DNA from 4 places in the Avibacterium sp. 21-594 genome. Region 3 is predicted to be linked to each of the others. Evidence: riboswitches for the same ligand, from Rfam matches in the RefSeq annotation. Region 3 holds a riboswitch; each other region holds the start of a gene.
What was found. A riboswitch is a leader RNA that binds a small molecule or an ion and turns the genes downstream of it on or off. The one in region 3 is predicted to bind thiamine pyrophosphate.
Positions count from the first base shown of each region.

Region 1: linked by a shared signal. The riboswitch ahead of L5B76_RS01850 (ABC transporter ATP-binding protein) and the one ahead of thiB (thiamine ABC transporter substrate binding subunit) in region 3 are both predicted to bind thiamine pyrophosphate.
Region 2: linked by a shared signal. The riboswitch ahead of thiM (hydroxyethylthiazole kinase) and the one ahead of thiB (thiamine ABC transporter substrate binding subunit) in region 3 are both predicted to bind thiamine pyrophosphate.
Region 4: linked by a shared signal. The riboswitch ahead of L5B76_RS10850 (ABC transporter substrate-binding protein) and the one ahead of thiB (thiamine ABC transporter substrate binding subunit) in region 3 are both predicted to bind thiamine pyrophosphate.

Region 1 is NZ_JAKKOC010000001.1:393,472-401,520, forward strand. Features, by position in the region: gene thrS (threonine--tRNA ligase) at 1-1,170, opposite strand, end outside; gene grxB (glutaredoxin 2) at 1,398-2,048, opposite strand; gene L5B76_RS01830 (fructosamine kinase family protein) at 2,202-3,071, shown strand; gene hxpB (hexitol phosphatase HxpB) at 3,068-3,715, shown strand; gene L5B76_RS01840 (ABC transporter substrate-binding protein) at 3,760-4,704, opposite strand; gene L5B76_RS01845 (ABC transporter permease) at 4,713-5,468, opposite strand; gene L5B76_RS01850 (ABC transporter ATP-binding protein) at 5,468-6,181, opposite strand; TPP riboswitch at 6,254-6,344, opposite strand; gene L5B76_RS01855 (gluconokinase) at 6,533-7,060, opposite strand; gene L5B76_RS01860 (GntP family permease) at 7,357-8,049, shown strand, end outside.
Region 2 is NZ_JAKKOC010000001.1:2,229,442-2,237,490, forward strand. Features, by position in the region: gene L5B76_RS10745 (Do family serine endopeptidase) at 23-1,396, opposite strand; gene thiE (thiamine phosphate synthase) at 1,651-2,316, opposite strand; gene thiD (bifunctional hydroxymethylpyrimidine kinase/phosphomethylpyrimidine kinase) at 2,309-3,127, opposite strand; gene thiM (hydroxyethylthiazole kinase) at 3,137-3,937, opposite strand; TPP riboswitch at 4,113-4,207, opposite strand; gene L5B76_RS10765 (helix-turn-helix domain-containing protein) at 4,352-4,648, opposite strand; gene L5B76_RS10770 (REP-associated tyrosine transposase) at 5,007-5,525, shown strand; gene L5B76_RS10775 (DNA internalization-related competence protein ComEC/Rec2) at 5,689-8,049, shown strand, end outside.
Region 3 is NZ_JAKKOC010000001.1:100,624-108,672, reverse strand. Features, by position in the region: gene bioB (biotin synthase BioB) at 1-805, opposite strand, end outside; gene thiQ (thiamine ABC transporter ATP-binding protein) at 845-1,498, opposite strand; gene thiP (thiamine/thiamine pyrophosphate ABC transporter permease ThiP) at 1,575-3,146, opposite strand; gene thiB (thiamine ABC transporter substrate binding subunit) at 3,182-4,186, opposite strand; TPP riboswitch at 4,229-4,317, opposite strand; gene glnE (bifunctional [glutamate--ammonia ligase]-adenylyl-L-tyrosine phosphorylase/[glutamate--ammonia-ligase] adenylyltransferase) at 4,435-7,428, shown strand; gene potA (spermidine/putrescine ABC transporter ATP-binding protein PotA) at 7,544-8,049, shown strand, end outside.
Region 4 is NZ_JAKKOC010000001.1:2,252,032-2,260,080, forward strand. Features, by position in the region: gene mltA (murein transglycosylase A) at 1-405, opposite strand, end outside; tRNA gene L5B76_RS10845 (tRNA-Met) at 642-718, shown strand; gene L5B76_RS10850 (ABC transporter substrate-binding protein) at 762-1,817, opposite strand; TPP riboswitch at 1,920-2,022, opposite strand; gene acnB (bifunctional aconitate hydratase 2/2-methylisocitrate dehydratase) at 2,243-4,849, opposite strand; gene L5B76_RS10860 (YciI family protein) at 4,964-5,260, opposite strand; gene yciA (acyl-CoA thioester hydrolase YciA) at 5,274-5,732, opposite strand; gene L5B76_RS10870 (septation protein A) at 5,742-6,287, opposite strand; gene L5B76_RS10875 (hypothetical protein) at 6,287-7,015, opposite strand; gene L5B76_RS10880 (OmpW/AlkL family protein) at 7,393-8,040, shown strand.

The DNA.
Region 1 (8,049 bases), 290 kb from region 3:
TTCCGTACAGAAAATATGTGCATCATCTTGGGTAAAACCACGCACACGCATTAATCCGTGCAATGAACCTGACGGTTCGTTACGATGACAAGAACCAAATTCTGCCATACGAATTGGCAGATCACGGTAAGATTTTAAGCCTTGATTGAAGATTTGCACGTGTCCGGGGCAGTTCATTGGTTTAATGGCATATTCACGGTTTTCTGATGAGGTGGTGAACATTAAATCACCATAGTTTTGCCAATGCCCTGTTTTTTCCCATAAAACACGATCCATCATAAATGGCCCTTTCACTTCTTGATAATCGTACTCTTTTAATTTAGTACGCACGAAAGTTTCAAGCTCACGGAAAATCGTCCAACCGTCATTGTGCCAGAACACCATACCCGGTGCTTCTTCTTGCATATGATAAAGATCAAGCGCTTTACCAATTTTACGATGATCGCGTTTTGCTGCTTCTTCTAAACGTTGCAAATAGGCGGCAAGTTGTTTTTTATCCGCCCACGCTGTGCCGTAAATACGCTGTAACATCTTGTTTTTACTATCGCCACGCCAATATGCGCCTGCCACTTTTTGTAACTTGAAATGATGACAAAAACGCATATTTGGTACGTGTGGGCCACGACACATATCAATATATTCTTCGTGGTGATACAGCGCTGGGGTGGCTGTTTTTTCGATATTTTCATCTAAAATCGCCATTTTATATGGCTCACCACGTTGTTCAAAAGTATCTCTTGCTTCTTGCCAAGTTACGCGTTTTTTCACCACATCATAATTGGTTTTTGCTAGTTCAAGCATTCTTTTTTCAATGGCGTCAAGATCTTCTTGCGTTAAAGAGCGGTCTAAATCCACATCATAATAAAAACCGTTTTCAATGGTTGGCCCGATAGCCATTTTTACATCAGGGAAAAGCTGTTTAATCGCGTGTCCTAATAAATGCGCACAAGAGTGGCGAATAATTTCTAGCCCGTCTTCATCTTTGGCGGTAATAATTTCTAGCTTGGCATCTTGATCAATCAGATCACACGCATCACGGCGTTCACCGTTCACACGCCCTGCGATAGTCGCTTTGGCTAAACCTGCACCAATATCTTGTGCAACGTCAAGCACTGTAACGGGTTTATCAAATTGGCGTTGTGAGCCATCGGGTAAAGTAATAATTGGCATATTAAATCCTTATACAGTGGTTACCCATACGAGAGGTAACTTGTTGATTAAAATAAAAATAAAGTAAAAAAGCACCGCACTTTGTTATACCTACAATGTATTTTTCGCACCATGCTTTATAGGTTATCGAATTGCTTTTGCAATGACTTTCGATGCAAGCTCGTGATCATACGCTATTTTGCGCTGAAAACCAACTTTCTGCCCCATTTTACTGGGCTTTTTGTGGGTTAAACCGCTTTATCGAAATATAATTCCACTTGAGATAATTTTGCCATTGTTTCCACATAGGCTTTTACTTTCGGCGGGAATACAAGCCCTTTCACGCAAGTGAGGTTACGCAACATTGGGAAAAGCAAAATATCTTCCATAGAAAGCTGATCATTTGCGCCATTTTCTGACAAAATCAAATACTCAAGTGCGGTGAAATCTTGCTGTAATTTTTCGATATATTGAGCGGAATTTGCCAGATTTTCTGCAAAATCACCAATATTTTCAGTTTTCTTTTTAACGAAATAATCCACCGCACTTTGGGTAGCAAATTCAGGTAAACCTAATTTCACAAAACGCGGTAATAAAAGATGATTATAATAACGGCTCACTGCCTGCATCCACGCTTGAAGATCGCTACGCACATCATCATCTGGCAACAACAGATCACCATAATTTTGATCCACATAATGGACAATATCCAAACTTTCTGGCATTGCCGTGCCGTCTTCTTTAATCAAAATTGGTGCCATTTTTTTGCCGATGAGCGCGACTGGCGTGGCTTCGTCATCACTCAATAACACGTGCTCTTCTACGGGCAAATTTTTCAAGCCAAAAATCATTCTGGCACGCACGCAGAATGGACAATGATCATAAACGTATAATTTCATTTTTTGCTCCTTACTAAACAATTTAAGCGAATAGACGCTACCTTACCGCAAATTTTTCTCTCCGCAAATAAAAAACTTGAAGTTCATCACAGATTATTTTGCCCATTTCCTTTATGATCGAGGCGTGGCGCAAGTTGAATATGGGGGGGACTTATGTGGAAATCAATTTCTCAAGTTTTAGCCGAACATCTTGGTGCGTATTATTTTATCAAGCAAAAACGCAAAGTGCATACTGGCGAAATGCACGAAGCTTGGATTATTGATGATGGAATCCAGCCCGTTTTTGTGAAAATTAATGAAAAATCCTACCGCTCTATGTTTCGTGCCGAAGCCGATCAGCTGGAATTACTAGCCAAAACAGGGACAATTCAAGTACCGCAAGTTTACGGCGTAGGCTGTTCACAAAACCACAGTTTTTTACTGCTCGAAGCCCTTCCTTTCAGCGAACCGAACGAGCAATCAATGGCACAATTTGGCACGCAATTAGCCAACTTGCACCAATGGGGCAATGCCGAACATTACGGACTCGATTTTGACACTTGGCTAGGGCCGGTTTATCAGCCAAATGGTTGGTCGGATAATTGGGCAAAATTTTTCAGCGAACAACGCATTGGCTGGCAATTACAGATCTGTAAAGAGAAAGGGTTAACGTTTACTGATATTGATCAATTGGTCGCCGTTGTCGCCAAAGGGCTGGCCAAACATCAGCCAAAACCAGCCTTGTTGCACGGCAATCTTTGGATTGAAAACTGTGCTGTAGCAAATGGCCAACCTTTTACTTACGATCCTGCGTGTTACTGGGGTGATCACGAATGCGATCTGGCATTTAGTGAATTATTCCAACCGTTCCCTGAAACATTCTATCAAAATTATCACCGTACTTTGCCGATTGATGAGGGCTATGCGCAACGCAAACCGCTTTATCAGCTTTATTATTTGTTAAATTTTAGCCATCGTTTTTCTGCTCATTATGTGGCGCTCACCAAAGCGATCATTGAAAAAATACTCAAGGGGAATCTATGAAATTTCAAGCAGTAATCTTCGATATGGACGGAGTTCTGATTGATTCCGAACCTTTTTGGAAACAAGCGGGCGTGGAAGTATTTGGGCAAATTGGTATTCCTGTTAGCTTGCAAGAAATGCAAGAACTCACGGGAATGCCTGCGCTTGGCATTGTCAAAACCGTTTATCAACGCTATCAAAAAACGTCTGTTCCTATTGAAGAAATGGTCAAACGAATGAATGACTGCGCCATTTCAATGATTTTAGAAAATAAGCCGTTAATGCCAAATGTGCCAGAAACCCTTGAAAAACTCACCGCACTTGGCTGCAAACTGGCGGTTGCTTCCGCTTCGCCACGTTATTTATTGGAACAAATCACTGAACGCTGCGGCATTGCGTCTTATTTCCAATATCTTTCTTCCGCCACAGAATTAGATTACAACAAACCGCACCCGCAGGTTTATTTACACGCGGCACAACAATTAGGGGTTGAACCCCAAGACTGTTTAGGCATTGAAGATTCGGTGCTAGGAATGACTGCAGTCAAAGCCGCATCAATGCGCTGCGCTGTTATCCCAGCTCCCGTTGAACGCAAGGATCCACGTTGGGCATTAGCGGATTATCAACTAGAACAGCTAGCTCAAATTCCTGAGATTTGTGCATAAAAAAGTGCGGTATTTTTCACCGCACTTTTTACCTAGCCTATTTCTTATTCCACCTGAATGGCATAATCAGACAATTTAGGAACCTGCTTAATCAGGCCTTGTTGTTGCATAAATTGTGCCATTTTCTCATAACGTGCGTTATCTAGGGCGCTTGGGCGTAAACTTAAACGTGGCAAGGTATCGCGCCAAGCCAAGCGATTGAGTTCGTTGTCTAAATCTTGCGGTTTATAACTCACAAACGCCAGCCAACTTTGTTGTGGGTGGTTTAAAATATAAACGCTGGCTTGTTCAAGTGCGGTCAAAAATGCACGAATTTTTTTCGCAGGAAGCTGATTTTTATTGGCCACGACAATCAATTCATCATACATTGGCACGCCCTGTTCTTCTGGATAAAACGCCTTGCCCGGTTTCTTTTCTATCGCCATCTGATTTAGCTCAAAATTACGAAATGCCCCGATCACCGCATCGACTTGTCCGCTAAATAATGCGGGAGAAAGCGACCAATTGACGTTCACTAATTCCACATCATTTAAAGAAAGGTGGACGGATTTCAACATTGCACCAAGTAACGCATCTTCAAAACCGCTCACTGAATAGCCGATCTTTTTCCCTTTTAAATCGGCAATTTGTTCAATACCGCTATCTTTTAGCACCACAAGACTATTTAACGGCGTTGAAATTAAGGTGCCAACACGCACTAGCGGCAAACCTTCCGCCACTTGCATTTGCAGCTGTGGCTGATAATCCACCGCTAAATCTGCCTGCCCTGCTGCCACTAATTTAGGCGGCATTGAAGGATCAGCAGGCTCGATAATCTCAACCTGCAACCCATTTTCCGCAAAAAAGCCTTTTTGCTGTGCCACAATAATGGCGGCATGATCGGGGTTGACAAACCAATCCAGTAATAAGGTTAATTTTTCTTTGGCTTGCGCGCTAATGCTCATACCTAAAGCGAAAATTAAACTGCATAAATACCATTGTTTTTTCATTTTTTCTCCTAACGTAAATGACAGACCCAAGGAATAATGCGGTGAAGCAATTTATCTATCACGAAATACAGCAAGAGCGCGATAACCACCAAAATAAACAACGCCGCGAACATTAAGCTAATTTGAATTCGAGCATTGGCTTGCAACATTAAATAACCAAGCCCTTGTGATGATCCTACCCATTCCCCCACGATCGCTCCAATAGGGGCTACGGAAACCGCAATACGCAAGCCCGAGGCTAACGCAGGCAAAGCGGCAGGTAAGCGAACCTTAAATAATAATTGCCCTGATGAAATTCCCATTGTTCGAGCCAGCTCCAACCATTGCTTTGGGGTGTTACGCAAGCCGTCATAACAGGCAGCAGTAACAGGAAAATAAATAATCAAAATCGTCATTGCGATTTTTGATGCAATACCGTAACCAAACCAAAGAACCAATAAAGGGGCAATCGCAAAAACAGGAATCGCCTGCGAAGCAATTAAAATGGGTAATAAAAAAGCAGAAAGTGTTTGTGAAGAAGCAAGCAATAAGGCAGAAAGCAAACCAAATAAAAAACCTAGCACCAATCCTAACAAAATTTCCCATAAGGTAATTTTGCCGTGCATAAACAATAATCCCCATTGCGAAGAGATTTCATTAAGTACGGAAACGGGTTCAGGCAATAAATAATGAGGGATCGAAAAGACGAAAATTGCCCCTTGCCAACATAAGGCAAAAAATAACGTCATCATCAATGCTCGGAATAAACTTTGCCACGCCAACATTATTGTTCCTCCATTAATTGCGCAAACAAATATTGCTGCAATTGCCATAATTTTTCTTGCGAAAAATCTCGTGGTGCATTACCTTGCGGGCAAATAGGTTCAGAAAGCTGAACAGGTTGCTGGCGTAAAATATAAATTTTATCTGCTAACAATAAGGCTTCTTGCGGATCGTGGGTGATTAGCAGTACGGTTTTATCCTTTAATAAACGATGTGAAAGTTGCTGTAATTGCAAACGGGTTACCGCATCTAAAGCAGAAAATGGCTCATCCATTAAAATAATCTCCGCCTCCTGCATTAATGTGCGAGCCAGTGCAACGCGCTGACGTTGTCCACCGGAAAGTTGATAGCAAGGTTTGTGCAAATGTTGTTCCATTTTCACCGCACTTAATAATGCCCGCGCTTTTTCTTCCGTTTTTTTCGTTTTGCTATGAGTAAGATGTTGATAAAGCTGAACATTATCTAAAATCGAAAGCCAAGGATACAAACTATCTTGTTGTGCAAGCCAAGCAATTTTCCCTGAACATTTAATGTTACCCTGTGTAATCGCCTGATGTTCTAACCCTGCAATAGCACGCAATAAAGTGGATTTTCCCACTCCTGATGCACCAAGCAACGCCACCCATTCCCCTTGCGATACCGTAAAATGAAAATGCGAAAATAAAGGTTGCTCAGCAAAGTTAAGTTGAAGATCGGAAATGTCGATCGCTTTCATCGTTCACTCACAAATCAACGTGATTGAAAAAAGCAATAATAGAAGTGCGGTAAGAATTTAATAAAAAAAGAAGATCGTTCATAATTAGTTTCCTACGTCAGTGTTAGCTGTATCAGGTTCACGGGTATCATCTCAGCTTAAATAAGCACCCCGACTAATGCAAAACAGTGTAGCGAAACTAATAAATAAAATCAAAGTATTCTGAAAAAATAAAAATAATTAAATTAATGATGTTCTATAATTTAAGAATACTGTTTTAAAAATAAGAAATTTATTTTCTTCACATTTGGCAAATAAAAAACGGTGAAAATCTCACCGCTCTTTAACTCTTTTTATATCACTAAATGATGCCTAGTTTTGCAATAAAGGCGTTAAGGCTTGTACACAGCGATCCACCACTTGTTCAAAAGTGCCGTCAATATCAATGTGGATCACATCTGGTTCGTCCGCTTGTGGCGATTCTAAGGTATCGAATTGGCTTTTGAGCATTTCTGTTTTCATATAATGCCCTTTGCGGTTTTTCATTCGCTCTAGCACAAGATCAAAACTGCCTTCTAGGAAAAGAAATTTCACGCTTTCATTACCATCACGGATTTGATCACGGTATTTTTTCTTGAGCGCAGAACACACGATAATTCCCACTTCACTTTTTTGTTCAAGACTAAATGCCGCATCACGAATGCGTTCAAGCCAAGGCGCTCGGTCTTCGTCATTAAGCGGTTGGCCATTACCCATTTTGATGATGTTGGCTCTTGGGTGTAGATCATCACCGTCTATGAGCTTTAAACCTAAACGGTGGCAAACTTCAGTACCTACGGAGGTTTTGCCCGTGCTGGAGACGCCCATTAGGATAAAACTTTTGCCTTTTGCTTTTTCCATTTTGTTTTCCTCATTTTTATTATGCTAACGCAATAATGAATTGGTTCTGTGCTAACCATAGCAAAAAATCGCCAGTTGGCGTTACTGGTAACATTCTATTTTGTGATCCGTTTCACAAATTTTTAACAAAGATCGCAATTTTTGTCGTTATTGTTTGAACTTAAGGGGGGATTTCCCTAATAATAGACGCATCTACTTTACCTTTCCAGATAATTTTTGATGTTACGGGTAAATTAGCTATTCGTTCTTTTCCTTTCGGTTAAGAAAACGCTTTCATCTATAATTGAGGACGTTATATGTTAATTTTCATTATGATTGCTTCAGTGTTGCTGTTGCTCTTATTAATTATGAAATTCAGAGTTCACGCTTTTGTGGCATTAATTATTGTGAGTTTACTCACCGCACTTGCGACAGGCGTGCCTTTTAAAGATATTCTGCCAACTTTAACAAAAGGTTTTGGCGGTACGTTAGCTTCTGTCGCATTGCTTGTGGGCTTGGGCGCAATGATTGGGCGTTTACTTGAGATCACTGGCGGTGCAAAAGTGTTGGCAGATACGCTTATCAATAAATTTGGTGAGAAAAATGCCCCATTCGCACTTGGTTTTGCTTCTTTATTATTTGGTTTCCCAATCTTCTTTGATGCTGGTTTAGTGGTGATGTTGCCGATTATCTTTAGCGTAGCAAAACGTTTTGGTGGCTCGGTATTACGCTATGCCTTACCTGCCGCAGGGGCATTTGCTGTAATGCACGCCTTTGTTCCACCACACCCTGGCCCGGTGGCATCGGGTGATTTACTCGGCGCAAATATGGGCTTATTAGTCATTGTTGGCTTGGTGTGCGGTATCCCAACTTGGTACATTGCAAGCTATTTATTCAGCCAATATTTAGGCAAAAAAATTATGGTTGATTTGCCAAAAGCATTCTTAAATGCCAATGCAATCAATGAAACTGCGGTGTTAAATCCCCCAAGTTTTGGCAAGGTTTTAACC
Region 2 (8,049 bases), 2.1 Mb from region 3:
GCCTTTTGTTTTACCTTAATTTTTATTGCACCAACAAATAAAAGTTGGTTTTGCCACGCAAAATATTTAACGCGATAGTAGAAGGTTTATCTTTGAGTGATTTACGCAGTTGGTCTAGGCTCTCAACTGGAGAGCGGTTTATGCCGATAATCACATCACCGTCTTTTAAGCCTAAGCGTTGAGCCAGAGAGTTATCCTTAACTTTGCTGATCGCCACGCCTTTTTGCCCTTTTTCGTTGTAGTTACTTAGCTCAGCACCTTCTAAGGCTGGAAGAACATTGTCTGCACTGGCTTTGGCTTGCTCATCGGTTTGTAAGGTAACTTTAGCGGTTTTGCTATCACCATCACGCAAGTAAGTCAGCTCAATTTCTTTGCCTGCGCCAGTGGTTGCGATTTTAGCGCGCAATTCTGCAAAACTTGCTAATTTTTGACCATTCATTGCGGTAATGACATCGCCCGCTTGAATGCCAGCTTTTTCTGCGGCTGAATCAGGCAACACTTCACTCACAAATGCCCCTTGTTGAGTGCTAAGTTTTAAGGCTTTTGCCAGATCTGCATTTAATTCCGCGCCTTTAATACCTAATAAACCACGGCGAACTTCACCAAATTCCAAAATTTGGTTTACTAAGTTATTTGCCATATTACTTGGAATAGCAAAGGCGATCCCTGCATTACCACCACTTGGTGAAATAATTGCAGTATTAATACCAATTAATTCACCGTTTAAGTTGAGCAATGGGCCACCTGAATTACCACGGTTTACGGCGGCATCAGTCTGAATGTAATTTTCATAGCTACCACGTTCGGAACCAGTGGAACGCCCAAGCGCTGAAACAATGCCAGAAGTAACAGTTTGTCCTAATCCGAAAGGATTTCCAATCGCCACAGTAAAATCACCTACGCGTAATTGATCAGAGTTCGCCATCTTAACTGCGGTGAGATTTTTTGGATTTTCTAACTCCAATAATGCCACATCAGAAAGCTCATCTGCACCCACAAGTTTGGCTTTAAATTCACGCCCATCTTCAAGTTTTACGGTGATTTTATCCGCTTGATCAATAACGTGATTATTGGTTAGCACATAGCCTTTTTCCGCATTAATAATCACCCCAGAACCAATACCTTTAAAGTTACGCGGTGAATTATTACTAAAAACATCAGGGCCAAAGAAAAATTTAAATTCTTCTGGAATATCATCATTTTGGAAGCGTGATTTTTGTTTGCCCTCCACCGCAATAGATACTACCGCTGGCAGAACACGTTGCAACATTGGTGCTAAACTTGGTACAGCTTGGCCTTCCACTTGTGTTGGTAAGCTCGCTTGAGCCACCATTGACGTGCTTAATACACTTAAACCTAATGCAATACTGCTCAATAAAAAATGTTTTCTTTTCACTTAATTTCTCCATTTCGTTACTAAGTTGTCATTTTAAGATATGAACAAATTTTCGTTTTTAAAGAGAAAATGGCGCACTTTTGCTGATTATTTTTCGTAAGAAATTTGTTCATTGTTCAGCTTAAGACAAAGGAAATAGAAAATTGTTCGAAAACAAGGTGCAAAATTTTCTTTTTTAACAAAGAAAGATCCTAAGCACTAGATCTTAGCTAATTTGCACCCATCTAGTATTATTTTATGTAAAAAGTGCGGTGTTATTTTGCCAAAATTTTTTGTACCGTAGCGGCGACATCTTCTGCTTGCATAATGGTGGAAATCACCGCGACACCGTCAGCACCTGCTTGTAATAGAGCGGGAACCTGTTCTGTTTTTATTCCACCAATGGCAACCAAAGGCTTATTGATGCCTTGTTGGCGCAAGGTGGAAATAAAGTGAATGCCCACAACAGGGGACGGATCTTCTTTAGAAAATGTGGTAAAAATTGGCCCACAGCCATAGTAATTCACGCCGAGAAAGGCGTTATGGCGTTGAGCTTGTTGCAAGGTATTGACGGATAAGCCAATTAACATTTTGCCTTCAATTTGTTGGGCTAATTGTTCTACAGGCGTATCTTTTTGCCCAACGTGAATGCCGTCTGCGTGCAATTTTTCTGCGAGTTGAACATCATTATTCATAATAAAAGGCACATTATATTGTTTACATAAATCTTGGCATTGGCGGGCAAGTTGCTCAATTTGTTGCGGATCTTGCAAGGAAAATTGCCCTTTTTCACGAAATTGATAACAAGTAATGCCGGCCTTTAACGCCTGTTCTAAACGCTCTAACAGAGTTTGTTGTGGCTGGCTTGCATCATATTGTGGCAGATGACGGCAATCTTGCGTACCTGCCACTAAATAACAGCGTAAAATTGATTTATCCATTTTTTTGCTCCTGTGAATAAGCCCAGTGATTGGTTGGGCCGTGTCCGTGTCCGATATTTAAAGGATGAGTGATCGCACTTGTAATAAAGGCTTTGGCAGTTTTGCAGGCTTGCGCTAATGATTGTCCTTTGGCAAGTTCAGCGGTTAAGCAAGCGGAAAAGGTGCAGCCTGTGCCGTGGGTATGTGGCGTGTTAAAACGTGGGCTTTCCAAGACAAAAGATGTTGTCGGCGTGAAAATAAAATCTTGGCATACCGCACTTTTGCTATTTTGCTGATGGCCACCTTTTATAATCACGGTTTTTGCGCCCATTTGTTGTAAACGTTCAGCAATTTGCGTAATACTGCGCTGATCTTCAGCTTTCAATCCTGTTAAGGCTTCTGCTTCAGGCAGATTTGGCGTTAGTACATCGGCTAAAGGCAATAGTTGCTCACGCATCGCTTGAATTGCCGATTGCTCCAATAAACTCGCGCCCCCTTTGGCGATCATCACAGGATCGATAACCACATTCGTAAATGGGTGCTGACGCAAAAAAGCGGCCACGGTTTGGATAATTTCAGCCGTGCCGAGCATACCAATTTTTACCGCATTGGGCGTGAAATCTGCCACAATTGCCTTGAGTTGCGCTTCAATGGTGCTAAGGGGAATCAAATGAATATCCGTTACGCCTAAGGTGTTTTGTGCGGTAACGGCGGTAATTACGCTCATTCCAAATACATTACGCATTTGAAAGGTTTTCAGATCCGCTTGAATACCCGCACCGCCGCCGCTGTCTGAGCCAGCAATGGTCAGGGCTTGTGCAATATGAGTCATTGTTGATCCTTATTTTTCTATGAGAACCTGTGCGAATTGTGCCACTTGTTGATCACTTAGCTCGCCAAGCTGATCTAAAAGTGCGGTGTAAAATTGCCCATATTTTGTGCTTCCTAAGTCTTTCGCTGCCAGTTGCCCTGCCACCGCATAGGCCGTACTGGCTTGCACTACCGCATTAAAAGGTTGGTTTGGATCGACCGCTGAAAATGCCCCTAACACCGCGCCAAGCAAACAGCCTGACCCCGTGATTTTAGGAAACATTGGCGTGCCGTTATCAATGGCTGCAACTTGCACGCCATCACTGATGTAATCTATCGCACCGCTCACTGCCACAACACATTGATGACGTTGCGCAGCCAGTTTTGCAATTTGTTTTACATCGCCTTCGCCTTGCCCTGCGTCCACGCCTTTCGCCGCCCAATTCACTCCTGCTAGCTGGGCGATTTCCCCGGCATTGCCACGAATGGCGGTGAATTTTACCTTGCTCAGTAATTCGGCCACCACGTCCTTGCGGTATTGCGTTGCCCCCACGCCCACAGGATCAAGCACCACAGGAATACCGGCTTTATTCGCTGCTTTGCCAGCCGCCAACATTGCTTTTACTTTGAAAGGATCGAGCGTACCAATGTTAATTACCAAGGCTGAACTAAATTGGGAAAGATCCGCCATTTCTTCTTCGGCATCCGCCATAATTGGTGATGCACCCAAGGCTAACAACCCATTCGCTACATAGTTTGCCACCACAATGTTGGTGATGTTGTGGATTAAAGGATTGGTTTGGCGAATTTTCGTGATTAAATTAAAGTCCATTTTTTTCTCCTATGAATAAAAATCAAGCGTAAAAAAAGCCCAGTCCCATTGCCTTTATAATAAAAAATCATCTATAAAATCAATGTGATAGGGAATGATGTTGTGGAATGACGATTTGAAAATAGAAAAGGGAAGAATAAAGTGCGGTCAAAAATAGACAGATTTTTTACAAAAAGCGTTTTCATAATAAGTTTCCTACGTCAGTGCTAACTGGATCAGGTTCAACGGGTATTATCTCAGCTACACAAGGCAGCACCCCGACTATTAATGGCTTATAACATCGCAATTTCTCTGTAAGAGTCTAATAGTCTTTTGATAACTCTTGATTGTATCTCCTTGAAGATACTTATATAAAATTTTTTAGTAACTTTTCAAATGTGATTTAGTTATAGCTCTAATTAACTTTCTACTTATTTAAAAATAATTTACTCCATGTAGGATAAAATTTCTTATATCCTTTGATCTTCGTAATAAATCTAATAAACGCCTCTCTTCATTATTTATTGCTATAATCCCTCTTTCTCCAAAAAGTATATAATTAATATCAACTCCCTCTAATCCTAGCTTTATTAAATAGTCGACTCTAGGCATAATTCGATCATGCTCATATTTGAACTGAGCTTGTGATCTAACGCCTCCTAATTTTGCAAATGCTCTTTGAGTTAACCCCATTCTCTGTCTTTCTTCTTTTAAACGATGACCAATACACATAATACATCTCTATTCTATATAAAAACTTTGACAACTTTGATTAGCTGAGAATATATCTATCTAAAATATACTAAGCAATTAATTTACTTTACAAAGAAATAAACAGAAACACAATCTCACCACTCAGAATTTCCGCATTTTGCACAAAGTATTTTTTCGTTTTGCGAGCAAGATCGCAAAAATTGTTTAATAAGATTGCGAAAGTGCGGTGCTTTTTTCATCATATTTTTATTTTTAATTGTAGGCGTAGTAGGTGTAGGGTGGGCTTTAGCCCACCATTTTTATCAAGGTTGTCAATGCCAAAGTTATCCAATCCCAAATGGTGGGCTAAAGCCCACCCTACGTTTCTACGTTTCTTATGAGAGAGTCAGAAATAATGCCAAATTATCGGAGAGATTTTACAAAAGGCGCGTGTTATTTTTTTACATTAACATTGCAAGATCGTACAAAATGTTACCTTACTCAGCATATAGAAAAATTACGGCAAGCCTATCAAGAAACAGTGAGAAGGTATCCCTTTGAAACCATCGCAATTTGTGTGTTACCTGATCATCTGCATTTCATAATGCAATTACCACAGGATGATGATAATTATTCTAAGCGTATTGCTTTTTTTAAAACGATATTTACGAAATTATTACCAACGGCGTATCGCAATGAGAACCAAAGTCGCATAAAAAAGCGAGAAGCCGGAATATGGCAAAGACGATTTTGGGAGCATCGTATCCGTGATGAACGAGATTTGAACAATCATTTAGACTATATCTATTTCAATCCTGTTAAACACGGTTATGTTAATGCCCCCAAAGATTGGCCGTTTTCCTCATTTCGAAGAGATGTTGAAAGAGGATTTTTTCCATTGAATTGGGGTAGTTAATAAAAGGTGTAATCGGAGTGGCATAGAGGGTAGGGTGGGCTTTAGCCCACCGTTTTTTATGAATTGGGGACAAGGTTATTCAATCCAAAATGGTGGGCTGAAGCCCACCCTACGATTTACAACGATTTTTGTTTATAAAGGTAATTTTTAATCTTATATAGGAATGAAATTTTCGCTTAAATTAGATGTGATTTTATGGCTGGTGATTGGCGCAGGCTTGAGCTTGCTTTATGTGCCGAAAGCCTTGTTGCTTGGTGTTGAGTTAATACTTTGCACTGTGGGAATTGGGAGCTTAGCTGTTTTGATAGCTTATCTTTTCGCCTATTACAAAATCGCAAAAGGGCTGGTTTATGGCGTGATTTTTGTATTGAGTCTAGGGTATTTTCATCATCAAGCGCTGCAAATTTTGAGCCAAGCGGAGCAGAGCGCGAGTTTAAACAAGATCAGCATTCCAATTAAGATCGAGAAAATCTTACATCAGCAAGATTATCAAACTGTGATCGCCACTGGGAAATTGACAGAAAATTTACCTAGCCAGCGAATATATTTGCAATGGCAAAAAAACACAGTAGATAAGGAGAAAGAGCAAATTAAAACAGGGCAAGTTTGGCAGGTAGAATTATTGCTCAAACCCTTATCAAGCCGTTTAAATCAAGGGGGCTTTGATCGGCAAAAATGGTATTTTTCACAAGGCATCACGGCGTATGGCAGAGTAAAAAGTGCGGTGCAAATTTCGCAAGATTTTGCGTGGCGAGAGCGATTATTGCAGGCCAGTTTTCAGCAGACTCAAGGCTTACCAATGCAAGGCTTATTGTTGGCATTAGGCTTTGGCGAACGGGCGTGGCTTAATACTGAGCATTGGCAAATTTATCAGAAAACCAACACAGCACATTTAATTGCTATTTCTGGATTGCATATTGGTTTGGCAATGTTGCTTGGCTTTGCTATTACAAGAGCGACACAGTTTTTCTTGCCCACGCATCGAATCGGGGCAATTTTGCCATTATTGTGCGGCGCTTTTATTGCTTTAATTTATGCCCAGTTGGCTGGGTTTTCTATTCCTACATTAAGGGCGTTACTTGCCTTGGGGTTGGTATGTTTGATCCGAGTGCTACGCTGTTATTATACGCCTTGGCAATATTTTCAATGTGTGGTGGCATTGCTTATTTTATGGGATCCGCTGATGTTACTTTCCGTTAGTTTTTGGCTTTCTGCAGGGGCGGTGGCAAGCCTGATTTTGTGGTATCAACTTGTGCCGTTAGATTTAATCCAATGGCAAATTTATCCCATTAAAAATCAGTGGGCGAAAAAAATCCTACGCTGGATTTTTTCCTTGTTTCATCTACAACTCGGTTTGTTATGTTTATTTACCCCGATTCAGCTTTATTTTTTTCACGGAATGTCTTTATCTGGAATGATGACGAACCTGTTAGCCGTGCCAGTGTTCAGTTTATGTCTTGTGCCAATGGTGCTGTTTGCGGTGTTGAGCCAAGGGGCGTTTAATTCGTGGCAAGGGGCGAATTATTTAGCAGAAAAAATCACGGCGTTGCTCAGTCAATGGCAAGGGAATTGGATCGATTTGTCAGAAAATCAATCGCAATGGGTCGTCATTTTGTTGCTCATTTTGGGGCTGGGGTATGTGTTTTATTTGCAAAAATCTTCGCAAAAATTGCCGCAAAGAGTGGCGAAAAATCCGATCTTAGCGGGGAAAAAGACAATCTCACTCAATGCAGAAAAATTGCCTAGTCCGTTATTTTTAAAAAGAATGAAGCCTATTTTTGCTGGGTTGCTTGGAATAATGCTGATGAATTTGGCGTGGCAAGAGATAAATGCACCTAAATGGCGATTGGAAACCCTAGATGTCGGGCAGGGTTTGGCAACATTATTGGTGAAAAATCAGCGTGGCATTTTATATGATACGGGCGCAGCCTGGCCTGGGGGAAGTATGGCGGAGCTAGAGATTTTGCCTTATCTGCAACGACAGGGGATCGTGCTAGATAAGCTGATTTTAAGCCACGATGATAACGATCATTCAGGGGGCGCTAGTGCGATTTTACAGGCGTTCCCACAGGCAGAATTGATCACGCCATCAGAAAAAAATCACACAAAAAACCACCGCATTTTTTGTACTCAGGGGCGACGGTGGCAGTGGCAAGGATTGCACATTACCGCGCTTTCCCCACAAAAGATTCGCAAGCGTGCAGAAAATCCAGATTCTTGCGTGTTGTTGATTGATGATGGGCAGTATAAAGTGCTTTTAACTGGTGATGCTGATAGCCAAACAGAACGGCAATTTGCTGATTTAGCAGGAAAAATAGAGATATTGCAAGTGGGGCATCACGGCAGCAAAACCTCTAGCAGTGAATATTTGCTTAAAACAACGCAGCCTAAGATCGCATTGATTTCGAGTAGCCGTGGTAATCCTTGGCATTTCCCCCATTCCGTGGTGTTGGAACGCCTAAAGGCGCAACAAAGTGCGGTGTATAATACGGCAGATTTTGGGCAGATCAGCCTGTTATTTTTC
Region 3 (8,049 bases):
TTGGCATTACGATACGCGCAACGGCGATAGTGCGAACAAATTCTGTCCAATCTAATTCTGCCGCTTCTGCCAATGGCGTGCCTTCCACTTTTACTAATTGGTTGATTGGCACAGATTCTGGTTGTGGATCAAGATTGGCAAGGCTAGCAATAAAGGCCGCACGCTCTTTGCGGGTTTCGTCCATTCCAACAATCCCACCACAGCAGACTTTTAAGCCAGCTTTACGCACTTTGCCAAGGGTGTTAATGCGATCATCAAATTGGCGTGTACCGATGATTTTTTCGTAATGTTCTGGCGCAGTGTCGATATTATGGTTGTAATAATCTAGCCCAGCTTCTTTCAGATCTTCTGCCATTCCGTCTTGCAATAAGCCAAATGTGCCGCAGGTTTCTAAGCCAAGTGCTTTCACCGCTTTGATAATGGTAGTAATTTTTTCAATGTCTTTTGGCTTTGGCCCACGCCACGCCGCGCCCATACAGAAACGGCTTGCGCCACGAGATTTTGCCACTTTCGCCTTTTCTACAATTTCATCAACATCAATCAGTTGCTGATTTTGCACGCCAGTTTGATAACGCGCCGATTGCGGACAATAACCACAATCCTCTGGGCAGCCACCAGTTTTAATCGACATCAAGGTGGAAAGCTGGATCGCGCGCGGATTGAAATTCTCACGATGAACCTGTGCAGCACGGAACACAAGATCTAAAAAAGGCGTTTCAAATAAAGCTTCCACTTTACACACTGACCAGTATTCCAACGTTGGGTGCGGTGTTAAAGAGGGAATTTGAATGTTTGTGGTTGTCATAAATTATCCTTGTTGTAAAAAGTGCGGTCTATTTTAGACTTAAATTTTTAATTCGGGTAATGGTTTATCACTAATCCTACCATTTTCAACCACCAAAAGGCGATCAATTTTTCCTGTTAATTCATCAGGTTGATGCGTCACAATAAGCAAGGTTAAGTTTTTCTGCTGGCATAACTTATCCAATAAATGCAGCATTTCTTGGCGTAAATGGGGATCAAGGGCGGAAAAAGGTTCATCAAGCAATAAAATGGGTTTATCACGCAACAGACAACGTGCCAAGGCGACACGTTGTTTTTGTCCGCCTGAAAGGGCGTTAGGCAAGCGATCTAAAAAATCCCCTAATCCCACCGCACTTGCCACTTCTGCTACTTTAGCTTTTTCTAACTCACTAAGATTTAGGCTTGGTTTTAGCCCTAAAGCAATGTTCTGCGCCACTGTCAAATGGGTGAATAAATTATTCTCTTGGAACAACATTGAAACAGGGCGTTGATGAGGCGCACTAAAGGTGTGATTTTGCCCATTAAGCCAAATTTCCCCTTTGTCCGCCAATTCAAATCCTGCAATGAGGTTGAGCAAAGTGCTTTTACCTGCCCCACTCGCCCCCACAATGGCCGCCCGTTGTCCTGCGGGGATATGCAGCTTAAAGTACATTGGTTGATTGGGGTAATGAAAATAAGTATCCAGTTTAATCATCATATTGCCTAAATCATAAAACCAAAGAATGTGGTAAACATACCAAAATGCAAAGATAAAGTGCGGTGCAATTTTTTCAAATTTTATCTTTGTCCTGCTTTTGTGAACGCTCAATCAGCACAAATAACGCGCCACATAACAATAATAAAATCAAGGCGGTAACGCTCGCTTCTTGCATACGATATGAGCCTAATTGCTGATAGAGCAAGTACGGCAGAGAGATAAAATCTTGATTGCCGAATAAAGCAATGGCGGTGAAATCCCCCAAAGATAAAGCACAAGCCAAGGCGAAAGCATATCGCATTGGGGCGTTGAGCGCTTGCCATTCCACCCATTTCCAGCGTTGCCAACCTTGCACGCCAAGAGATTGGCAAAGGCGCTCATATTGCATATTTTGATACATTGGCACAGAAAGCGTGCGGATCACAAAAGGCATCGCCAAAATGCCATTACAAAATGCCACAATTAGCAATAAATGCCACGGCTGAAAATCCATTGCTTGTAACCGAATAAACAACCCCAACGCCACCACCAAGGTGGGGATCGCAAGCACGATCATTCCCATATTACTAATTAAATTGGCACAATAGCGATGATGTTGCCAAGCTAAACGGCGAGCCAAAAAAAGCAATGCCATTGAAAATAAAATTGCGAATAACGCAGAACATAGCGCGATACTCAAAGAATAGCCTAAGGCACGCCATAACTGGGGGTTAGCTGCCACTTTTTGCCACGCCTGCCAATCTAAGCCTGACACCACCATATAAAGCAGTGGGGAAAAGAGAAAAATCAGCACGCTGCTGACACAAAAAACTTGCCAAATTTGCACCGCACTTGTTTGTTTTTCTCGCCAAAAATGACGCAAATTAAGCTGGCTCGGATCTTTGCTGTTAAACAAACTGCTGAGCGCAAGCAGCAGTACGCAAAAACCACATTGTAATAACGCGAGCATTGCAGCTTTCGGCAAATCAAATTCAAACAAAATGGCTTGATAAATCGCCACTTCTAAAGTGGTGTAAGCCGGCCCACCACCAAGGGTTAGCACAATAGCAAAGCTGGTAAAGCACAGCATAAAAATTAAAGCAAACGCTGGCAAAAACTGTTGGCGTAAGTAAGGTAATTCGATCAAACGGATAAACTGCCAACCGCGGATATTCAGTTGTGAACTGAGCTGCCGTTGCTGATTGGGAATGCTTGAAAGCGCCTGCAAAAATAAGCGACTTGCCAAAGGAATATTAAAAAATAAATGGGCGATTAAAATGCCACTCAAGCCATAAATATTGGGTTTCCAATTAATCTCAAGAGCGGAAAATAAGCTTGCCAGCCAGCCTGAATGTCCGTAAATCCCAAGTAAGCCTAGCACTGCCACCAAGGCAGGCAACACGAAGGTGAGAGAAAATAATTTTAAAATCAGTGGCTTGCCACGGAAATCTTGGTAAAAAAACGCGCGCGCAAAAAACAGACCAACCAGTACAGATAAAAACGCCGATAAAAAAGCTTGCCCAAAACTAAAGGTGATAACGTGGCGTACATAGCTATCTTGCCAAAGTGTCGTCCATTGATGATCATTGCCAACATTTAACACCGCACTTAAGGCAAACAGATAAAATGCGCCTAACAGCAAAATCACTCCAATTCCCCCAGCCATTGAAGACAGGGGGAATTTTTGCAAGTTACGGCGAATTATTGTGTTAAGCTGGCTTGCCAAGTGTTCGTCCATTGTTTTAATTGTTCTGCATTGACGCCACTACCCAAGGTGGTTTTGCTTTGCTGCGCTTGTTTTAAGGCATCAAAGTGCGGTTCAATTTTTTCATCAATTACGGCAAACATCACATTTTTTTGTGAAATTTGGCTCTGTGCTTGTGGTGAGATCAAAAATTGCATAAAGGTATCTGCACAAGCATTTGGGTGATTTGCCATTCGTGCCGCGGTTTCAATTTGTAACACTTGCCCTTCAGCAAAATCTGTGGCGGCGTAATTGGCATCTTTATCATTTAATAAGTGATAAAGCGGTGAGGTGTTATAGCTAAACACTAAATCCGCTTCGCCTTTTAAAAATGCGCCATAGGTTTCCGACCAGCCTTTGCCCACAGTAACGGTATGGCTAGCGAGTTTTTTCCACGCTGCGCTCACATCATCACCATAAACTTCATTCATTAAGATCACTAACCCACGCCCCACGCCACTGGTACGCGGATCTTGGTAAATAACGCGAAGTTGTTGGTTATCCACTAATTCTTTTAGGCTTTTTGGTGGATTTGGTAATTTTTCTTTATGATAAACAAAGGCATAAGCACCAAAATCATAAGGTAAGAACACCTTGTCTTGCCACTTCACTGGCAAGGAAAGTTGTTCCGTTGGCACATTATTTTCGGCAAATAATTGTGTTTTTCTCGCTTCATCAAGCATTGTTTGATCTAAGCCTAGCACAATATCTGCTTTGCTCTTTTTCCCTTCAAGGCGAATGCGGTTAAACATCACGCCAGTGCTATCAAAAGGCACATAATTTACCTGACATTGCGGGTGAGCTTGCTCAAACAAGGCTTTCACTTTCGGGCCTGCGCCCCAATCTGCGCTAAAGCTATCATAAGTGTAAACTTGCACATTTTCCGTGCTTTGCGCCGCCACAAGGTGGGTGCTAAAAAGTGCGGTAAGAAAAGTAAGAGAAAAAGATTTTTTGAATTGCATAGTGTTTCCTTCCATAAAAAACGACCAGCAATATTGACGCAAACAGCAAAGAAATTAGTTTCCTACGTCAGTATTAACTGTATCAGGTTCACGGGTATGATCTCAGCTATCAAGCACCCCGACTAATCTGAGCCTTTAGCTCGGCTTTCAGTGTAGTAATTTTCTGTTGCCAATGCAATCTATGTGTTTAAAAATTCTCAAAATTTCTTTATAGTTAGCAACAAGTTAATCATTCATAAGGATAGGCTATGGCATTTTCTGTTCCCCACCTTGAGGATACCTTGCAAGCACTGGCAGCGAGTTTAATTCAACACTTCCCCGAACACTATAATGAAGAAATTTACACACAAATTGCTGTGCAGAAAAATGATCCCACAAGCCCGATTGGCAAGTTAGCGCAAGGCATTGCAATGTCTGATTTTGTGGCAGAAACCTTAAAAAAACAACCGCACTTTTTGCACCAATGTTGGCAGCAGATCCCCACTTTAGAAAATACAGACTATTATCGCCAAGCCTTGCAGGATTTGCTTGAAAGCGTTAATGACGATGCCCAACTATATCGCCAACTGCGTCTGTTTCGCCACCGTGAAATGGCAAAACTGAGCCTGTGTCAAAGCCTAAATCTCACCACCGTAGAAGCGGTTTTTGTGCGCCTTTCTCAACTGGCAGAAACCATTATTATCGCCACTCGCGATTGGCTTTATCAGCGCGCTTGTGCGGAAATGGGAACGCCAATGGACGCGCACGGTAACCCACAACAACTTTATATTTTAGGAATGGGAAAATTAGGCGGATTTGAACTCAATTTTTCGTCTGATATTGATCTCATTTTCACCTACCCTGCCAATGGGGAAACCCAAGGGGCAAGGCGTTCCATTGAAAATAGCGTGTTTTTCACTCGCCTTGGACAGCGCCTTATCAACGCCCTTGATCAATATACCCCTGATGGTTTTGTGTATCGCACGGATATGCGCCTACGTCCTTTTGGGGAAGCCGGTGCCTTAGCGCTAAGCTTTACCGCAATAGAGCAATATTACCAAGAACAAGGGCGCGATTGGGAACGCTATGCGATGATCAAAGGGCGAATTTTGGGGGCAGATCCGCAAGATCCGAATGTGAAAAACTTGCAAAATTTACTCCGCCCTTTTGTTTATCGCCGTTATATTGATTTCAGTGTGATTCAAGCGTTACGCGAAATGAAAGGCAAAATTGAGCGAGAAGTGCGCCGCCGAGGTTTAGTGGATAACATCAAACTTGGCGCTGGGGGGATTCGTGAAATTGAATTTATCGTGCAAGTTTTCCAGCTAATTCGTGGCGGTCGTGAAATCAAATTGCAGCAGCATTCTCTGCTTAATCTCTTGCCAGAATTAGAAAAATTAGGCCTGCTTAGCCCAAATGAAAAACAAGATTTGCAACAAGCCTATGTGTTTTTACGCCGTGTGGAAAACGTGTTGCAAGCCATTGATGATAAGCAAACGCAACTTTTGCCAGAAAAAGAACTGGATCGCCAGCGCCTGATTTTTGCGACACAACATTACCTTCAATGGAACGATGAAAAACAACCAATCATCGTGGAAAATCACCTCACCAACTGGGCCGATTTTTATGCGTTATTGCAATCTCACCAACACAAAGTGCGGTCGGTTTTTTCTCAATTAATTGGCGAAGAAAACGATAAGCCCACGCCAGAAAATAGCCAGTGGGACGATTTTTTAGAAACGGATCTCAATGATGAAGACATTCAGCAGATGTTGCAACAAAATGGCATAAAACTGGAAGAAAATGCACCGCTCTTACAACGCCTTGCTCAGTTCCGCACCGAGCTAGCGCGCCGTCCTATCGGTACAAGGGGACGTGGCGTATTGGCGCAATTAATGCCAATGTTGCTAGCACAAATTTTCCAGCATCAAGCCTATGACACCTTGCTGCCACGAATGTTGGATATTGTGGACAAAATTCTCACGCGCACCACCTATTTAGAATTGCTGGTGGAAAATCCACAAGTGCTAAATCAGCTCATTGAACTGTGTTCGCAATCGCAACTGATTGCGCAACAAGTGGCGCGCCACCCGATTTTGCTTGATGAGTTGTTAAATCGTGAGGCGTTGCTCAACCCTATCCATTTCAACCAATATCCTGCGGAATTACAGCAATATTTGCTCCGTTTACCGCAAGATGATGAAGAACAATTCATTGACGCCCTGCGCCAATTTAAACAAAGCACCTTGTTGCGCGTGGCAGCGGCGGATATTCTGGGCGCGTTACCTGTAATGAAAGTCAGCGATCACCTCACCTACTTAGCGGAAGCTATTATTGATGCGGTGGTCAATCTCGCTTGGCAACAAGTCAGCGCGCGCTTTGGCGTGCCAGAGTTTCTTGCCCCTGACGAAAAAGGCTTTTTGGTGATTGGCTATGGCAAATTGGGTGGCATTGAGTTGGGCTATAAATCTGATCTGGATTTGGTGTTCTTATTTGACGGCAGCCAAACAGGGCAAACCCAAGGCGGTAGAAAAGTGATTGATAGCAATCAGTTTTATCTTAAACTGGCACAAAAAATCATCAGTATTTTTAGTATGAATACCAGCGCTGGCGTGCTTTATGAGGTGGATATTCGCCTACGCCCTTCAGGTGATGCGGGCTTGCTCGGCTGTTCATTGAGTGCTTTTGAAAATTATCAGCTGAATGAAGCTTGGACGTGGGAAAAACAAGCCTTGGTGCGCAGCCGTGCGGTTTATGGCGAGCCTGCCCTACGCCAACGCTTTGAGCAAATTCGCCACAAGGTGCTGGCTGCGCCACGGGATCTTGTGCAACTCAAGGAAGATGTGAAAGCAATGCGCGAGAAAATGTATCGACACCTTGCCAATAGCAATCCTGATGAATTTAACATTAAAACCGATAAAGGCGGCATTACAGATATTGAATTTATCGCGCAATATTTAGTGCTGGCTTACGCCCCACAATACCCGAGCTTAACCACTTGGTCGGATAACGTGCGGATTTTTGAGTCAATGACGGAAATTCCTAATACAGAAAATGAAAGTACAGAAAACCAAAGTGAAGCAAATAAAAGTGCGGTGCTAAATTTTGAAATTTCTGAGCAATTAAAAAATACCTACACCAGCCTACGCAATCGCATTCATCAGTTAAATTTACTGGGCTTGCCTGCAGTGGTAAATCATCAGGAATTTCGCACCGAACGGCAATTTATCGAAAAAATTTGGTGGGAGCTATTTGACGCATAAATTTTTAGCAAAAATGTGATTTTTACTTTTAATTACAGGGCGATCGCTATATCATTAGCATCTATTTTTATCGATTAATTATTCAACCAACTTGTTAGGGAGAAAACCAAAGCTAGTGGAAAATTCAGTTCAAACCAAGCCGATTATTGAGCTTCGTTCTTTAACCAAATCTTATGGCGACAAAACGATTATTAATGGTTTAAATCTTACCATTAACAATGGCGAATTTTTGACAATTTTAGGGCCATCAGGCTGTGGTAAAACCACAGTGTTACGCTTGATTGCAGGATTAGAAGATCCTAACGGCGGTAAGATTATTTTGGACGGTCAGGATATTACTGATGTGCCAGCAGAACGCCGTTTTGTGAATACGGTATTCCAAAGTTATGCCCTGTTCCCGCATATGACGATTTTTGAAAACGTGGCTTTCGGTTTGCGTATGCAGAAAGTGCCAAATGCGGAGATTAGACCCCGTGTAATGGAAGCCTTGCGTATGGTTCGTTTGGAAGAAATGGCAGAGCGTAAGCCGACCCAGCTTTCAGGCGGGCAACAACAGCGTATCGCTATTGCAAGAGCGGTGGTAAATAAGCCTAAAGTGTTGTTATTAGACGAATCCCTTTC
Region 4 (8,049 bases), 2.2 Mb from region 3:
CACGTTTTGATAGCCATCTTGCCCTTTCATAATCATTGGCTGAATCCCGAAATTGGATAATTCATTGACGTTTGCGCCCGATAAAACCCAGTTAGTGATTTTGCCGTAGCTCACCGCAAATTTATTGGTTAAGCGTGAAGAATATTGACGTACATTAGAAAGCTGGGTTAAAAAATCCCCTTGATTTATTACCGCACTTCGATTTTCTACGCGGGAAACTGGCATTAAGAATTGTTGCTGATAGGTGCGCCCATCATATTTTGCGCCGAAAATTTTGGTATCAGTAGTGGTATTTTTAACGCTCACTTTTTTGGTTGTTTTATGGGTTGAACTAGAGCAAGCAGAAAGCACCGCGATAGCTAAAAGTGCGGTGCAATTTTTGAAAAATTTTGCAGACATCGGCATTTGAAGTTCCTTAATAAAATCATTTGCAATTAAACGGCGTAAAATAACAAAAAACCGCTCAAAGTGATAGCAGTTTTTGCGTTCTTTTATTTTTTAGATCAAGAAAAGTGCGGTGGAAATTTTGTGCATTTTGCCTTGAAACTCAGCAAATTGCCGATTTTTCTATCAGTTAAATCATTTTTTTAGGATTAAGGCTTGCATTAAAAATAAAACAGCGTATAGTACGCCCCCACAGACGCGGGGTGGAGCAGCTTGGTAGCTCGTCGGGCTCATAACCCGAAGGTCGTTGGTTCAAATCCAGCCCCCGCAACCAGATTTCTAACCGCCGATTTTATCGGCGGTTTTTTATTGTCTGCTTAATTTGTCGCATTGAGCTTAATTTCTTCAATCCAACGCTTAATCAAGCGCTTGCCCTCTTCATCTGAACCAAAGCGTTCAAAATCAAAGTCAATGAGTTTTAAGGTTTTTGGATCAGTGGAGTTTGGTGAGGCTTTGGCGTGAATATTGGTTGGAATTTGATACATTTTTTCTTCGCGCCACGCAATTTCTTGCGCTTCAGGCGTTAATGCCCAATCCATAAATAATTTTGCATTTTGTAAATTTCTTGCCCCTTTTAAAATGCTGATGCCGCCAAGGGAATAGCTGTCGCCTTCGCAAGGTAAAATGGCTTCCACAGGCGCACCGTTTTCTTTCTCGGTTTGATAACCATTAATAAAACCAATGGTTACCGCCGCATCACCACGAGAGAGATTGGATTTCTCTGTACCACTTTTAGCATATTGAGAAATATTTTTATCTAAGGCTTTCAAGTAGCGGAAGGCTTCTTCTTCACCGAATAACTGTACTAGCGTTGCGATAAAGGTGTAGCCCGTGCCAGTATTGCGCGGATCAGGCATTTGGATTTGATCTTTAAATTTTGGATCGGTTAAATCTTTCCAGCATTTTGGATAGTCTTTAATGCCTAATTGTTTGAATTTCTCGGTGTTTACGCCAATGCCTAACACAATAATGTAGCCAATGGAGGTAACATCGCCGTGTTTGTCGAGCAGGGCTTTAAATTGTGGCATAGTTTCCGCTTGCAATGGTGAACGATAAGGCTCGAGTAAGCCTAATTGCGCGGCTTGAAAGTGCGGTTCAATTGTGCCGCCGTACCAAATATCCGCTTGAGGCAAGGCTTGCTCAGCTTTGATTTTGGCAAGGGTTGCCCCCGTGCTGTTACGCACAAATTTGGTGTCCACGTTATATTTCTTGGCAAAAACTTGTGCCATTTTTTCGCAGACAGAATGTTGCACACTGCAATAAATATTAAGCCGTCCTTGTGCTTGGGCGTTATGTATAGATAAGCTAGACAGCACAAAAAGGATAAAACCTAATTTTTGCCAAAATGATGAAAGAAAAGTATTAAATTGCATTGTCATTTCCTTATTAACAAAAAGTAAAAAGTGATATTGACGAGCAAGGAAGAAATTAGAAAGGTAAAGCAGAAAATTCCGCAAAATAAAGGCGTTTGCAAGAATATGATCTAATTAGTTTCCTACGTCAGCATTAACTGAATCAGGTTCACGGGTATTATCTCAGCTTGTTTGGATATTCCATCAAGCACCCCGACTAATTCTCGTTTAGTATAGAAAGGGCAGGCTAGGGCTGTCAATGAGAAAAAGGTCAAATGGCATTAATTAATGATGAAAAGATTTAATAAAAATAATGAAAAAAATTACCGCACTTTGCTTTTCATTTAGGAAAGAAAGTAACTGCATTTTTATTTTTAATAAACCGAGAAAAAAGAAAGTGCGGTGAAATTTTTTGAATTTTTCACCGCACTTTGTGATAGGCGTTATTAAGCTGGTGCTTGGAAGATTACTTGATCGGCTTTTTGTGTATATTGATTAAGTTGATCAAAATTCATATAGCGATAAGTGTCGTCTTTGTCTTGCTGTAAATCCGCCACATAGGCTTGGTATTCTTCTGGCGTTGGCAGTTTGCCGAGCAGTGCTGCTACGGCGGCGAGTTCTGCGGAAGCCAAATACACGTTTGCACCTTGTCCTAAGCGGTTCGGGAAGTTACGAGTGGAAGTGGACACCACGGTGGCGTTGTTTGCCACGCGCGCTTGGTTACCCATACAAAGTGAACAGCCTGGGATTTCAATACGCGCGCCACTTTTACCGTAAATGCTGTAATAGCCTTCTTCTGTTAATAGGCTGGCGTCCATTTTAGTTGGAGGCGCAAGCCATAGACGCGTTGGAATCACGTCTTTGAATTTGGCTAATAATTTTCCAGCGGCACGGAAATGCCCAATGTTGGTCATACAAGAGCCGATAAACACTTCGTCAATTTTATCCCCTTGCACTTCAGAAAGTAGGCGAGCATCATCAGGATCATTTGGCGCGCATAAAATCGGTTCTTTGATTTCGTTGAGATCGATTTCGATCACCGCGGCATATTCTGCATCAGGATCAGCGCTGAGCAATTCTGGGTTTTCTAACCATTTTTCCATTGCTTTGATACGGCGTTCAAGGGTGCGTGCATCGCCATAGCCTTCTGCAATCATCCATTTGAGCAACACGATATTGGAATTGAGATATTCAATGATCGGTTCTTTATCTAATTTGATAGTACAAGCCGCCGCGGAGCGTTCAGCAGAGGCATCAGAAAGCTCAAAGGCTTGTTCCACTTTAAGGTGTTCTAGACCTTCAATTTCTAAAATACGGCCTGAGAAAATATTTTTCTTGCCTTGTTTTTCTACGGTGAGTAAGCCTTGTTGGATCGCATAATAAGGAATAGCGTGTACTAAATCACGCAAGGTGATCCCCGGTTGCATTTCCCCTTTGAAACGCACTAGCACGCTTTCAGGCATATCCAACGGCATTACGCCTGTGGCAGCGGCGAACGCCACCAAACCTGACCCCGCAGGGAAAGAGATACCAATCGGGAAACGTGTGTGCGAATCGCCGCCAGTGCCTACGGTATCAGGCAATAACATACGGTTGAGCCAAGAGTGGATCACGCCGTCCCCTGGGCGCAGGGAAACACCGCCACGGTTCATAATAAAATCTGGCAGGGTGTGGTGAGTAACAACGTCCACCGGTTTTGGATAGGCGGCCGTATGACAGAAAGATTGCATCACCAAATCTGATGAAAAACCTAAACAAGCGAGATCTTTTAGCTCATCACGGGTCATTGGGCCGGTGGTATCTTGCGAGCCGACCGAAGTCATTCTTGGTTCGCAATATTGCCCCGGGCGAATGCCCTCTACACCACAAGCGCGGCCGACCATTTTTTGTGCAAGGGTAAAGCCTTTGTGGTTATCCGCCACCGCTTGTGGTTTCGCGAACACATCATTATCAGGTAAGCCAAGGGATTGACGCGCTTTATGGGTTAGCCCACGTCCGATAATTAATGGAATACGTCCGCCTGCGCGTACTTCATCTAATAACACATTGGTTTTTAAGCTAAATTCAGCCAAAACTTCATCGCTATCGTGTTTACAGATTTTGCCTTGGTATGGGTAAATATCAATCACATCGCCCATATTGAGCTTGCTGACATCTACTTCAATTGGCAATGCCCCCGCGTCTTCTAAGGTGTTGAAGAAAATAGGGGCAATTTTTCCGCCTAATACCACGCCACCTGCACGTTTATTCGGAATGTAAGGAATATCTTCCCCCATAAACCACAGCACTGAGTTAGTGGCAGATTTGCGTGATGAACCTGTGCCGACCACATCGCCTACATAAGCAAGCGGATAGCCTTTTTCTTTTAACGCATTAATTTGTTGAATTGGCCCAATATTGCCTACATCATCAGGTTGAATACCTTCTCGTTCATTTTTCAGCATTGCTAAGGCGTGCAAAGGAATATCAGGGCGCGACCACGCATCTTGCGCGGGGGAAAGATCGTCTGTGTTGGTTTCGCCCGACACTTTAAATACGGTAACGGTGATCTTTTCATCTAATTTTGGACGTGATAAATACCAGTCTGCATTCGCCCAAGATTCAAGAATTTGTTGCGCGTAAAGATTGCCTTGTTTGGCACGTTGTTCTACATCGTAAAAATTATCGAACATTAAAAGGGTGGAAGAAAGGGCGCTGACGGCATAAGGGGCAAGGGCTTCATTATCAAGGGCTTGCAGTAACGGTTCAATATTATAACCGCCTTGCATTGTGCCCAAAATTTGCACCGCACTTTCTGGGCTAATCAATGGCGAATGGGCCGTGCCATTGACAATTGCAGCAAGGAAGGACGCTTTGACATAAGCTGCTTCGTCTACTCCTGCTGGCACACGGGTTTTAAAAAGCTCAAGGAGATAATCGGCTTGCTCAGCAGGGGGATTTTTTAATAATTCGATAAGCTGTGCGGTTTGCTCGGCATCTAATGGTTTTGGTACAACACCTTGTGCCGCACGTTCATCAATATGTTTTTGGTAATTTTGTAGAAAGTTTGACATTGTGTTTCCTCTTATTGCTTTTATCGTTAGGGGTAGCACTTTTCTTGTTTTCACTTTCTTGCGTTAAACAAGAAAAGTGCGGTGTTTTTTGAGAGAATTTTTGCGATTTTTTGCTTAGAAAACTTTCTTAAATGGCTTAATAATCACCTCGCCATAAACGCCAGCTTCCACATAAGGATCTTGGCTTGCCCATTGTTGTGCTGCTTCAAGGCTGTCAAATTGGGCGATTACTGTTGAGCCAGTAAATCCAGATTCACCGGGGTTTTCGTCATCAATGGCAGGATTTGGGCCTGCGGTTAAAAGGCGGTTTTCTGCTTGTAATTGTTTTAAACGTGCAAGATGTTGTTCACGCACCGCAAGGCGTTGAGCAAGGGTATTGGGTTTGTCTTGAGCAAAAATAACGTAATACATAGTTTCTCCTTTCTTAGGCTTCATCAATTAACGCAAGGGCTTTTTCTAGCTCAGGGTTATTTTCTCTTGGAACCGCACGCGGTCGTCCGTTGCTATCTACCGCAACAAAGCTGAATACGGCTTCGGTTACGCAATAGCGTTCACCAATGGGTTCACTGGATACTTTTTTCGCCCACACTTCAATTTTAATTTGCAATGAAGTGCGTCCCACTTTCACGCAGCGGCCGTAGCAACATACCACATCGCCCACAGAAATCGGGCGGATAAAGGTCATACTATCCACCGCCACGGTAACCACTCGGCCGTGCGCAATTTCTTTGGCTAAAATTGCACCGCCCATATCCATTTGCGACATAATCCAACCACCGAAAATATCGCCGTTGGCATTGGTATCAGAAGGCATAGCAAGGGTGCGTAATAACAATGTGCCTTGTGATTGGCGGCCCGTTTTGGTTTCAATAAATGCAGACATAATGTTTTCCTATTGTTCTTTATTCTCTGTTTTTGGAAGATAACGATAAATATAAACGCCTGTTGCGACTGTTGCAACAAGGCTAAGCCCAATAATGCCGAAGGTTTTGAAATCTACCCAAAGATCATCGGAAAAATATTGGCTGATGATGATATTTAGGATCATACAAAACAGAAAAAATCCTGCCCAGCCCAGATTTAATTTATTCCAAACGGCATCAGGCAGTTGAATTTCTTTGCCTAATAATTGCTGAATGAGCGGTTTCTTAAAAATCACTTGGCTGATGATTAATGCCAAGGCAAACAAGGCATAAACTACCGTTACTTTCCATTTTAAAAATTCTAATTCGTTGAAATAAGCGGATAAAGCGCCAAAAAAAACCACCGCACTTCCCATAATGAGCTGTTGTTTTTCAATTTTGCCGTATTTCAGTTTCAGCACCACAAGCTGAATGATTGTCGCAATAATCAAGGCGATGGCCGCTTCACGAATACCAACCAGTTTATAAACAGCAAAAAAAACTAAGAGCGGTATAAATTCTAAAATTTGTTTCATTATTGTTGATCCTTGCGCATAAATAAGGTGTAAAAGCGATAAGTGAAAAGTAACGAAAACACGCCAACTGCAGCGCTTAAAAATAACATTACCACATCAAAAACTAGGTTATCACTCAATGATGAAATGCGTCTTACCACAAACGGCAGCACCACATAAATTAATAAACAATAAATAAACAACGGTGCAGCGCGTTTCACGCCACTTAGCCAGCTATTTTTCAACGCTTGCATAATGCCCACGGGCTGAATCAGATATTCTGTAGAAGCGAGGCTTAAGCGTACAAAAATGAAAAAGCCGAGCAACATCGCCACCAAAGAGAGAATTGAAGGGGATTGTCCTTGTAAAATGGCAAACAGACTTTCTACCACGCCAATCATCAAGGGAATAAATCCAATCACACTCACTGCCACCACACCCGCAAAACGTTGCAACGTTAGTACCGCACTTTGGTTTAAGGGATTTTGATTTAACGGATTTTGTTGTTGAGTGCTAATGCGGTGAAAGGTGAGAATCCCCCAAGAAGAAATAAATAGGCTAACTAACTGTTGTGCCACGCCAATTACCAAAAATTCTGCGCTGATATTGCTTGGCAAAGGCAAATTTTGTCCATTTGTTTGGCTGATTTCAGGCATCGGCACGACCGAGCTTAAAAGAAAATAGAAGATTAACGAGCTAATAAAAAAGAAAAAGATAAATTGCTGGGTAATCTTTTTTTGATTACGCATAAAATTCCAACAATCTTGAAAAATTTGAGTAAAATTAATGTTCATTAGTTTGCTTCCAGTTAAAAATCATTGCGACATTATACAATAACTCTGTTTTTGTTGCTTTTGGCTTTGTAAAAATCCTATATCGCAATCCTTCAAATCTTCAATCCTTTGAGATGTTATGGCATTTCGCGCAAACATAGCTTCAATATATGCTATTCAATATGCCCTATTGTTAAACAAAATGAAAAGTGCGGTAAATAAATTTTTCAATTTTTTTAACAATTTTTTAAAAACTTTGAACTTCATCACAAAAATAATAACTATTAAGTGGTATATTTCCGCCGTGCTAAATGCACATAGTTTGTAAGGATATTAACCATAGGGGGATTTTTATGAAAAAAACACTGATTGCATTAGGTTTAGCAAGTCTTTTTGTGGCTACTTCTGCCAATGCGCATCAAGCTGGTGATGTGCTATTAAGAGCGGGGGGCGTGTTTGTGAGTGCAAATTCAGATTCTCACACTAAAACACCAATAGATGTTAATTTGAAAGTAGGCGACAACGCGCAATTAGGGCTAACCGCAACTTATATGTTTACGGATAATCTTGCGGTGGAATTACTTGGTGCAACACCGTTTTCTCATAAAATCAAAGCAGCGGTTCCTGCATTAAATTTGGATTTAGGCAATGCGGTTAAGTTAAAACAGCTTCCACCAAGTTTGTATGTGCAATATTATTTCTTAGATAAAAACGCAAATTCGCGTCCTTATATTGGTGCAGGTTTAAATTACACCAGATTTTTCAGTGCAAAATCCACTCACGCAGCAGTAACTGATTTACAAGTGAAGAAAAATTCTTTTGCACCAGTGGTTAATTTAGGGATTGATATTAAGCTTACGGACAATCTTTATTTCAATACTGCAATGTGGTACACAAAAATCAAAACTACGGCGAAATTCAAAGCCTTAGGCGCAGATCACGAAGTAGATGTTAAACTTAACCCATTTGTATTCTTTATGGGGTTAGGATATAAGTTCTAATTCAGTTGT